One region of the Bordetella bronchialis genome, then DNA from elsewhere that is predicted to be linked to it. Evidence: predicted binding sites of a transcription regulator. Region 1 holds the regulator's gene; the other holds the start of a gene.
The links. The regulator FliA, encoded in region 1, starts transcription of late flagellar genes. The targets are predictions, from matches to a motif close to CTAAAGTTTNNNNNNNNNNNGCCGNTA.

Region 1 (5,214 bases):
TCAGCACATCAGGCCCCTGCCAAGCATAGATGTATTACCCAGGCGCCCATCATCCCCCGGGACCGTCGCCGTGAAAGCGTGGTTTACGGGGAATTTTCAGGGGCTTTTGGGGTTATTGAGCGCAAGAGGCTCACAAACCGACGGCATCGGCCGCCGCGGCATTGGCCGCCGCGGCACCGGCCACCGCCGCGCTCGCCGTGGGGGCTGCCGGCACGGCGGCTCCGGCCGCCGGCATGGCGCGCCGGCCGGCCCGCTCCTTGGCCGCCGCGCGCGTCTTGCCCGCTCGTGGGGGCGGACGGCAGATGGCGCAGACGAAATCGGCGCGCGGATCGTGCGCGTGGGCGATGAAATGCCCCCCGCACTGCCGGCATTCCGACAATTGCAGCATCTTGCCGTCGAAGAAGCGCACCAGCATCCAGGCCCGGGTGAAGCTCAGCACGGGCTCGCCCTGCTCCGGATCGGCCACGCCGGCATGCTCCAGGTACAGGCGGTAGGCATCGATGATGGCCCGCACGCCCTTGCTGCCGGTGTGCTCGTTGAGGAACTTATAGACGTTGTAGAACAGGGACGAATGGATGTTCGGCAGCCAGGTCATGAACCAGTCCACCGAGAACGGCAGCATCCCCTTCGGGGGCGAGCAACCGCGGATCTCGCGGTACAGCCGCGCGAGCCGGTCGTGGCTCAGGCTGGTTTCCGACTCCAGGACCTGGAGGCGGGCGCCGAGACCGATCATGGCGCTGGCCAGCAGAATCTCGTCGGCTTCTTGGGAAACGCTTTTGATAGCCATGACCTTTGCGGGATAAGAAAGATCAGGCCAGCTGCTCGACGGGCTGCTTGGCCAGCAGGATGGTCGCGTGGGCCTGTTGCAGGGCCCCGCCCAGTACGTCGTGCGTCAGCGCCGACAACAGGCTGTAGTCGTCGAAGCGGAAGCGGCACAGCAAGGAACTGGAGCTGGCCAGCTTGACCAGTTGCGCCGGCGACAGCCGCATCAGGATGTCCGCCACCTGTTCGCTGAAGCCCAGGCGGAACATGGAAGCCGCATAATCATCGCGCAGCATGCGCTGCGCGAGGAGCAGGTAGGACAGGTTCACTTCTCGAATGTCGGCGAGCAAAGTGTTCTCAGGCTGTTTCATCGGAATATCCCTTGTTCACTATTTCGGTTCTGTCCTGGGACCAGCCGACCCCCGTGCCGGCTGGGTTACTACGGGAGTGCAACAAATGTCTAAATATTTCGTTTGTTCCAACAAGTCATACAATTTACCATGCGCAATGTCATTTTGTGTGACAGACATGACAAATCTTTGGAACAAGTGAAATATCGCACCGAAAGGACATATATAGCAACAAAGACTTTTGTGAGTGTAAGGCAATTCCGTAAACAACCATTAGAAAGCTTGTGTCTTTGTGCCAATGAAACGTGGCGAAGTACTCACAATGCAAGGTGAAACATGGTTTCGGGATGAGTCTGGCTGGTCGGACCGCCAGACCTAACGATGTCGCGCGCAGGCAACACCACAACGTGGCGGGCGACGGGTCAACCTTCTAGTCGAGTGCAATGCCCCTTTCCGAAGATCGCCTGGCTGAGTACGCCCCCCTGGTGCGCAAGCTGGCCCTGCAACTGCTGGCGCGCCTGCCCGCCAGCGTGGAACTGGACGACCTGATCCAGGCGGGGATGATCGGTCTGCTGGATGCGGCCCGCCGCTACCAGGAGGTGGCGGACGCCCAGTTCGAGACCTACGCGACGGCGCGCATCCGCGGCGCCATGCTGGATGAATTGCGCAACCAGGACTGGCTGCCGCGCAGCGTGCGCAGCAAGGCCAAGCGCATCGACCAGGCCATCGCGCAGCTCACGCAACAGCTGATGCGCCCGCCCAGCGAGGCGGAAATCGCCGGACACCTGGAGCTGCCCCTGGGCGAATACCATCAATTGCTCTATGACGCGCAGGGAGCGCAGATCGTCCATTACGAGGACTTCGGCTCGGAAAACGCCGGCGAAGGCCGCGACGGCGACTGGGCCGCCGGCGCCGCAGAGACGTCCGGGTCCGGCAATCCGCTGGAGGCCTTGCTGGCGGAAGACTTCCGCAGCGCCCTGGCCGAGGCCATCGCCGCCCTCCCCGAGCGCGAGAAGCTGCTGCTATCCCTGTGCTACGAGCAGGGGCTCAATCTGAAGGAAGTCGGCGCGGTCATGGGCGTGACCGAGGCGCGGGTGTGCCAGCTTCGCTCCCAGGCCATGGGCCGGCTGCGCGCCAGGCTGAAGGAAGGCGCCTGGCAGCAATTGCCGGAAGATGTCCGGGTGGCCTCCATAGCCTGAGGCGCCGCCGCCCGGGTCCGCTGTGCCACATATGGAAATTTTTCGCTCCCCCTCCCCCTAAAGGTTTACGCCGGCTTGCCGTTACCCAGTCAGCGGCGCGGCATGCGGCCCATCTCTCCGGTGGACGATACCGTGCCCGCAGGGCGGCCTGGCTGCCCGGTTTGAAGAAGCCTTTCTCTCTTGGGAGCTATTCATGGCTGCAGTGATCAATACCAACTATCTTTCTCTGGTTGCTCAAAACAACCTGAACAACTCGCAGTCGGCCCTGGGCTCTGCGATCGAGCGCCTGTCCTCCGGCCTGCGTATCAACAGCGCCAAGGACGACGCCGCTGGTCAGGCAATTGCCAACCGCTTTACGGCGAACGTGAACGGCCTGACCCAGGCTGCCCGCAACGCCAACGACGGCATCTCCATCGCGCAAACGACGGAAGGCGCCCTGAACGAAATCAACAACAACCTGCAGCGCATCCGCGAACTGACCGTTCAAGCCACCAACGGCACGAACTCCCAGTCCGACCTGGATTCGATCCAGGCTGAAATCCAGCAGCGCCTGGACGAAATCGACCGCGTGTCCGCCCAGACCCAGTTCAACGGCGTGAACGTGCTGGCCAAGGACCAGAACCTGAGCATCCAGGTTGGCGCCAACGACGGCCAGACCATCAACATCAGCCTGAAGGGCATCACCTCCAAGTCCCTGGGCCTGGATGGTTTCAACATCAACGGCACGGGCACGACGCAGAACCGCACCGCCACGGTCAGCGACCTGGTCGCCGCCGGCGGCAACACCGCCGCGGGCGCCAACACCTACACGGTGACCACGCAGTTCGACGCCGTGACGGCCGACCAGGCCTTCGCCAAGCTGAACGACGGCGACAAGGTCACGATCGAAGGTGGCGCGACGGACGTCGAATACACGTACCACGCCGCGTCGGGCAACTTCTCTTACGAAGCCACGCTGGACACCACCAACGCCACCGACGTCTCGGCCATCACCAGCAGCTACCTGCCGACCTCCGGCAAGGTGACGGGCACCTACGACGCCACCAACGGCGCCGTGGCGACCTTCGAAGTCGACTCCAGCGGCAACCTGACCATCGGCGGCCAGAAGGCGTACCTGACCGCTGGCGGCGAGCTGACCACCAACGACACCTCGGGCGGCGCCACGCAAGCCACGCTGGACGACCTGTTCGCGAACGGTGTCGCCGGTTCCAAGGTGACCATTGGCGGCACGGAGTACTCGAACGACGGCGCCGGCTCGGTGACCTACACCGCCACGGCCTCGAAGGACAGCGTCCTGACCGACCTGAAGACCAACACCGCTGCTGGTTCGAAGATCGACTACCAGGACGGCCTGCTGAAGGCGACGGTCACGTTCGACGCCACCGGCAAGTCGAGCGACACGTTCGTCGACAATGAGGGCGACTTCACCAACATCTCGACGTACGACACGGTCTACAGCGTCGATCCCGACACCGGTTCGGTCACCGTCAAGAGCACCGACGCCGCCGTGGACGGCACCAAGTACGAAGAAAATGTGGGCGACGCCGTCTACATCGACTCGGCTGGCCACCTGACCACCAAGACGACCAGCGCCGGCAAGCTGACCAGCAACCCGCTGGCCGCCCTGGACCAGGCCCTGTCGGACGTGGATTCGCTGCGCAGCGACCTGGGTGCCATCCAGAACCGCTTCGAGTCGACCATCGCCAACCTGAACAACACGGTCAACAACCTGTCCGACGCCCGTTCGCGTATTCAAGACGCCGACTACGCGACCGAAGTGTCGAACATGACCCGTGCCCAGATCCTGCAACAGGCTGGTACCGCGGTGCTGGCGCAAGCCAACCAGGTCCCGCAATCGGTTCTGTCGCTGCTGCGTTAATTCGCGACGGATCGATAAGTTCGGATCGCCGGACGCGCCGCAAGGCGTGTCCGTTCAAGACCCCCGGCCCCGGCCGGGGGTTTTTTCATTGTGGCGGGAACTGACGGGGATTTCACGCGTTCAACGGCCAATTGCCTGCATGGGTCCACGGGTAAGCTTCCCCGGATCATTGTTCTATGCGGCTGCGCGAGATGGCGAAATCTTCCCTTTTGAACCCCGGCCGGCGCTCGCCGGCATCCGCCGACAAAAAAGACCGGGCCCCGCGTGCCGGCAGATCCAAGGCGGCCGCCACGGCGCGGGAACTCAAGGAGCTGGGCCAGCGCCAGCGCACCGAAGGCAAGTTCGACGAGGCGCGCGCCACGCTGCGCAAGGCCGCGGACGCCGATCCCGCCGACGCCCAGCCCTGGGTGATGCTTGGCTATATCGACCTGTCCCAGAGCCTGCAGGACAGCGCCCAGGCGCACTTCGAGCGCGCGCTGGAACTGCAGCCGGACGACCCCGACGCCCACCAGGGGATCGCGACGATCTACTACATGAGCAGCAGGAACGAATCCGCCCTGCGCCACATCGACCGCACGCTGGAGAAGAAGCCCGGCCATGCCCCCGCGCTGGTCCTCAAGGTGCAGCTGCTGACCCGCCTGTTCCGCATGGAGGAAGCGACGGCCCTGTCCGAGAAGCTGGTCGAGACCGACAGCGGCGACCCCGAAAAGGATGCCACGCACTGGAACGACCTGGGCAATATCAAGCGGGGCATGGGGCAGCTGGAGGACGCGGAGCGCTGCTACCGCAAGGCGGCCTCGCTGACCCGGACCGATCCCGTGCCGCTATCGAACTGGCTGACGATCATGCACTACATGCCCGATCGCAGCCCGCTGGACATTCTGGAAGGCTGCAAGGAGTGGGCACGGCGGTTCGCTCCGGCAGTGCCTGTCCAGCGCCCCGTCCCCGCCGACCTGTCGCCCGGACGCAAGCTGCGCGTGGGCATGTTCTCCGACGGCTTCCGCCAGCACCCGGTCGGCGCGAT
Region 2 (5,214 bases), 1.3 Mb from region 1:
CTCCGGCGACGAGGCCGAGAAAATCGCCACCGTCGCCCGCCGCATCAACGACGGCGAAGTGCGCGTCACTCCCTTGGTGGACCTGCGCCATATGGCCAACAGCGTGCGCGCCATGCTGCGCCAGTCGCTGGATGCCTTCGCCCGGCTGGATCCGGTGCAGGCCGCCCAGGTGGTGCGCAGCGACAAGGAAGTGGACAAGGAGTGGAAGGCCGCGCTGCGGCAGCTGATTTCCTTCATGCTGGAGGATCCGCGCACCATCACGCCTTCGATCGACCTGATCTTCATCGCGCGCGCCATGGAACGCATCGGCGACCATGCCAAGAACATGTCGGAGCGGGTCATCTACATGGTGCGCGGCGCCGACGTGCGTCACACGGGCGCCAAGAATGCCGAACGCCAGGCCCGCGGCGAAGAGGAAAGCACCGAAACCACGGAATAAGCGCCGGGCCGCATGCGGCGCCTTGTCGCCCCGCTACGAAGCGACCCGCTTCGGGGCGACCGGTCATCAAGGCGGCGCATCCCCGCCCGACGGCCCGGCAGCGGCAGGCGAGCCGCCGCGGCAAGAAAAACGGCCCGCCCGCGTCGACCCCCACGGCCGGACTTCTCGTCCGGGTCAGGTGGGCCGACGCGGGCGGGCCGCGCCGTGTTCCAGGTGGCGCCGCGTTTCAGGCCGGGCCGCGTTTCAGGCCGAGGGCGGAACGTAGCCCTGGGCCTCGACGGTGCCGTCCTCGAACAGGAAGCGCTCCATCTGCTGCTGCAGGTACTTGCGCGCGCGCGCATCGGCCAGGTTCAGGCGGTTTTCGTTGACCAGGCGCGTCTGGATGCTTTTCCATTCCTCCCAGGCCTCTTTGGACACCTGTTGCCAGATGCGCTGGCCGAGTTCGCCAGGGTAGGGCGGAAAGTCCAGGCCTTCGGCGTCGCGCTTGAGTTTGACGCAATGGACGGTACGGGTCATGGGTATGGCTGCCGGATAAACGTTGGATCGTCGATTTTACCGAAACGCCCGTCCGGCGGCGTACGGCGTCACAGGCGCTTGATGAATACCAGGCTGTTGCGCGAGCGGTTGTAGTGCTGCTGCTTGTCGCGCGGCAGGTCGGCGATGCCGCCCTGGACGAAGCCGCGCTTCATGAACCAGTGCGAGGTACGCGTCGTCAGCACGAACAGGCGCTTGGCGCCCAGCGCGCGGGCGCGCGATTCCATGTGGCGCAGCAGCAATTCGCCTTCGCCGGAGCCCTGCCATTCCGGATGGACGATCAGGCAGGCCATTTCGGCCATCTGCTCTTCCTTGTAGGGATGCAGGGCCGCGCATCCGTAGATGACGCCGTCGTGCTCCAGCACGGTGAAGTTCTCCACGTCGCGCTCGATCACGCTGCGGCCCCGCGGCACCAGCGTGCCGTCGGCTTCCAGCGGCTCGACCAGGCTGAGGATGGCGCCCACGTCGTCGACCGTGGCGGGCCGCAGGTCGTCCAGCGTGTCCTCGACCACCATGGTGCCCACGCCGTCGTGGGTGAAGATCTCCAGCAGGACGCTGCCGTCCAGCCCGAAGGGAACCACGTGCGCCCGGGCCACGCCGCGCTTGACCGCCTGCGAGCTGTACTTCACGAACAGCGCCGTGTCCTCGTCCAGGCCGCCCTTGGCCAGCAGGGCATCGGCGTCCACGCGCGCCAGCTCGGTGTCGATGGAGCCGTCTTCGTTGCGCACGCCTTCGGTGGTCGACAGGAAGATCAGCTTTTCCGCCCGCAGCGCGACCGCCACGCTGGTGGCCAGGTCTTCCATGGCAAGGTTGAAGGCTTCGCCCGTGGGCGAGAAACCCAGCGGGGACAGCAGGATCACCGAGCCCTTTTCCATGGCGAAACGCATGCCGTCGACGTCGATCTTGCGCACGTGGCCGGTGTGCCGGTAATCCACGCCGTCGATCACGCCGGTCGGCCGCGCGGTGACGAAGTTGCCCGAGATGACGCGTATCTGGGAATGCGACATCGGCGTGTTGGGCAGGCCCTGGCTGAAGGCGGCCTCGATATCCAGGCGGATCTCGCCGGCCGCCTCCTTGGCGCATTCCAGCGACGCGGCGTCGGTGGGTGACAAGCCGCGGTCGAACTGGTGGCTGAAACCCTTCAGCCGCAGCTGTTCGTTGACCTGCGGACGGGATCCGTGCACCAGCACCAGCCGTATGCCCAGCGCCGACAGCAGGGACAGGTCCTGAACCAGTGTGTTCAGCGCGCCGGCCTGGATGAGTTCCCCGCCGAAGGCCACCACGAAGGTCTTGCCGCGAAAGGCATGTACGTACGGGGCGACCTCGCGAAACCAGCGCACGAATTGCGCGGGCGCGAAGCCGGGGGCTTCCAGGGCTGAGACGGTTTCTTGATCCAGGTCGGGCATGGTGCGGTGAAGAGCCGGAAAGAACAGGTAGGCGGCCAGGCGGAACCTGGGTTGAATCGCGAAATTATAGTGATCGCGCCGCCGCCCTGTTAACGCCGGTCCGGCAATGGGGTCCTACAGGGTGCCGGGGTAGGTGCCGCCGTCCAGCACCAGGTTCTGTCCCGTCATGAATCCGGCCCGCGCGCCGCACAGGAAGGCGCAGGCATCGCCGAATTCCGCCGGGTCGCCCAGCCGGCGCGCCGGCACGGTGCGGCGCCGCGCCTCCAGGATGTCCTCGACGGTCTTGCCGGTTTTTTGCGCGGTGGCGATCGCCGTGCCGCGCAGCCTGTCGGTCTCGAACGGCCCGGGCAAAAGGTTGTTGATCGTGACGTTGTGTTCCGCGACCTGCCGCGCCAGCCCCGCCACGAAGCCGGTCAGGCCCGCCCGCGCGCCGTTGGACAGGCCCAGGTGGTCGATGGGCATCTTCACGGCAGCAGAGGTGATGTTCACGATGCGGCCGAAGCGGCGCCCGATCATGCCATCGATGGTGGCCTTGATCAGTTCGATCGGGGCGATCATGTTGGCGTCCAGCGCCTTGATCCAGTCGTCCCGCGACCATTCGCGGAAATCGCCGGGCTTGGGGCCGCCGGCATTGTTGACCAGGATATCGGGATCCGGGCAGGCGGCCAGCAGGCGGGCGCGGCCTTCCGCCGTGGTGACATCGGCGGCCACCGTGGTGACGCGGGCACCGGTTTCGCGCCGTATCGCGTCGGCGGCTTCCTCCAGCGCTTCGGCGCCCCGCGCCGACATGATCACATGCACGCCCTCGCGTGCCAGCGACAGCGCGCAGGCGCGCCCCAGTCCCTTGCTGGATGCGCACACCAGCGCGGTACGTCCTTCAATGCCCAGATCCATGTTCGAGAGTCTCCGTGAGAAATGCGGCCCGGACCGGACGGGGCGGCGATGGGCGCCGTCCAGGCGGAAACGGCGCGGTCCGGGCGGGAAAGCCTGCTTAATTTTCAGAAAAAAAGGGTCGCAACTTGAAGTTTCATCGTTAATAATTTGAAATATGCGCCTGATGCAATTGTCGACACGAAAAAAACCGACTTCGGGTCTCAACAACGATACCAAGCCGCCAGGGAGATAAGCCGTCCTCTCCGAAGCGCGGTAATTTCTCGAGGATACACGGCAGTGACGCAATCCTATTGGTTGACCCTGGATCCGGCGACCCGCGAGCTGCGTGCCGGTTTTCGTGCCGCGGCGGCGGTGGAACCCCCCGACAGCGAGATGTTGCAGGCCGCGCTGGCGGCTCGCGGCTGGAGCGTCGATGCGCTGGACAGCGGAGCGGTCGCGGGATTCCTGGCGCGCTGCCAGGAGGCTGCTGCCCGCATCAGCGCCGAAGCCCTGCGCCAGGCCGGCACCACGGTGGCAGCGGCCGCCTCCATCGCCCATGAAGTATCCGGCGAACTGGCCGCCATCGAGTCCAGCGCGGCACGCCTGGGCGCCGCCCTGGAGCTCATGGACGCGCCCGAGGCGGCCGTCGCGCCGGCGACCGAGGGCGACGGCGTGGTCGAGGCGGTCATCGGCGAAGTGGTCGACGGCGCTTTCGAACTGGAGGTCTCCGAGGACAAGCTGCAGGTCTACCTGACGCTGCATCCGGCCAGGGGTGGGCGCGCCGTCCAGTTGGGAGACGTCCGCGCCGCCCTGACCGGGCATGGCATCGTCTATGGCCTGGACGAGGAAACGTTGCTGCAGGCGGTCGAAGGCGGTGCCACGGAAGCGGCGCTGATCGCCTCGGGCATTCCTCCCAAGCAGGGCCAGCCCACCCGTTTCGAGAGCCTGCTGACCCGGCAGGCCGCGGCCGACGTGGACGAGAACGCGCCCGTGGATTACCGCTCCCTGGGCAATCTGGTCCTGGTCAAGGCCGGCATGCCCTTGATGCGGCGGATTCCCGGTACGCTCGGCACGGACGGCATCGATGTGTATGGCAATCCCGCGCCGGCCCCGGCGCCGGAGGATCTGCCCTACGACGAGAATCTGGCCGGCGTGGCGCGCGATCCCAACGATCCGGAGATCCTGGTGGCCGCCATCGACGGCGCGCCTTCCATGCTGCCCTGCGGCGTGTCGGTCAATCCGGTGGTGGAGGTCGACGCCGTCAACCTGAACTCGGGCAACATCAACTTCGAGGGCACGCTGCAGGTACGCGGCGATGTCACCACCGGCATGTCGGTCAAGGTCAGCGGCGACGTCCTGGTCAGCGGCACGGTGGAAGCCGCGCACATCGACGCCGGCGGCAACGTGGTGGTCAAGGGCGGCATCATGGGTGCGGCGGAAGGCGCCACCACGGCGGAACCCGCCGCGCGGCTGGCCCAGGTCACGGCACGCGGTTCGGTAAAGGCGCGCTTCATCGGCAATGCCTCGATCAATGCCGGCCAGAATGTCGAGGTCGAGAGCGAAATCCGCCAGAGCGAGGTGAACGCCGGCCACACCGTCACCGTGGGCGCCAAGGGCTCCACCCAGGGCAACATCAGCGGCGGCCAGGTGCGCGCGCTGCGCGGCGTGCGGGCCGCCACGCTGGGTACCATGGCGGGCGTCAAAACCATTATCCAGGTCGGCGTCAATCCGCATGCCCAGGCCCAGAAGGAAGCGCTGCAGCGCACGCGCAAGCGCTTGCAGGAGGAAAAAGGCAAGCTGGAGCAGCTGCTGATTTTCTTGCGCAAGAACCCGGAGAAAGCCGCCAATGGCATCGGCGAGCGCGCGGTGCAGACCCATGCCAAATTGATGAAGGACCTGGCCGGCGTCGACGCGCGCGAGCGGCGCCTGGCCGCGGAGAACTCCGTGGCCGAGGACGCCACG

Region 2: a site for FliA is predicted at 3,371-3,397, ahead of BAU06_RS16960 (DUF342 domain-containing protein). Genes of this name have one in related genera too.

Annotation. Positions count from the first base shown of each region.
Region 1 is NZ_CP016170.1:2,551,737-2,556,950, reverse strand. Features, by position in the region: gene motA (flagellar motor stator protein MotA) at 1-7, opposite strand, end outside; gene flhC (flagellar transcriptional regulator FlhC) at 131-787, opposite strand; gene flhD (flagellar transcriptional regulator FlhD) at 810-1,133, opposite strand; gene BAU06_RS11230 (RNA polymerase sigma factor FliA) at 1,556-2,311, shown strand; gene BAU06_RS11225 (FliC/FljB family flagellin) at 2,505-4,190, shown strand; gene BAU06_RS11220 (TDP-N-acetylfucosamine:lipid II N-acetylfucosaminyltransferase family protein) at 4,367-5,214, shown strand, end outside.
Region 2 is NZ_CP016170.1:3,845,548-3,850,761, reverse strand. Features, by position in the region: gene phoU (phosphate signaling complex protein PhoU) at 1-439, shown strand, start outside; gene BAU06_RS16975 (oxidative damage protection protein) at 683-955, opposite strand; gene argA (amino-acid N-acetyltransferase) at 1,024-2,379, opposite strand; gene BAU06_RS16965 (SDR family oxidoreductase) at 2,494-3,273, opposite strand; gene BAU06_RS16960 (DUF342 domain-containing protein) at 3,550-5,214, shown strand, end outside.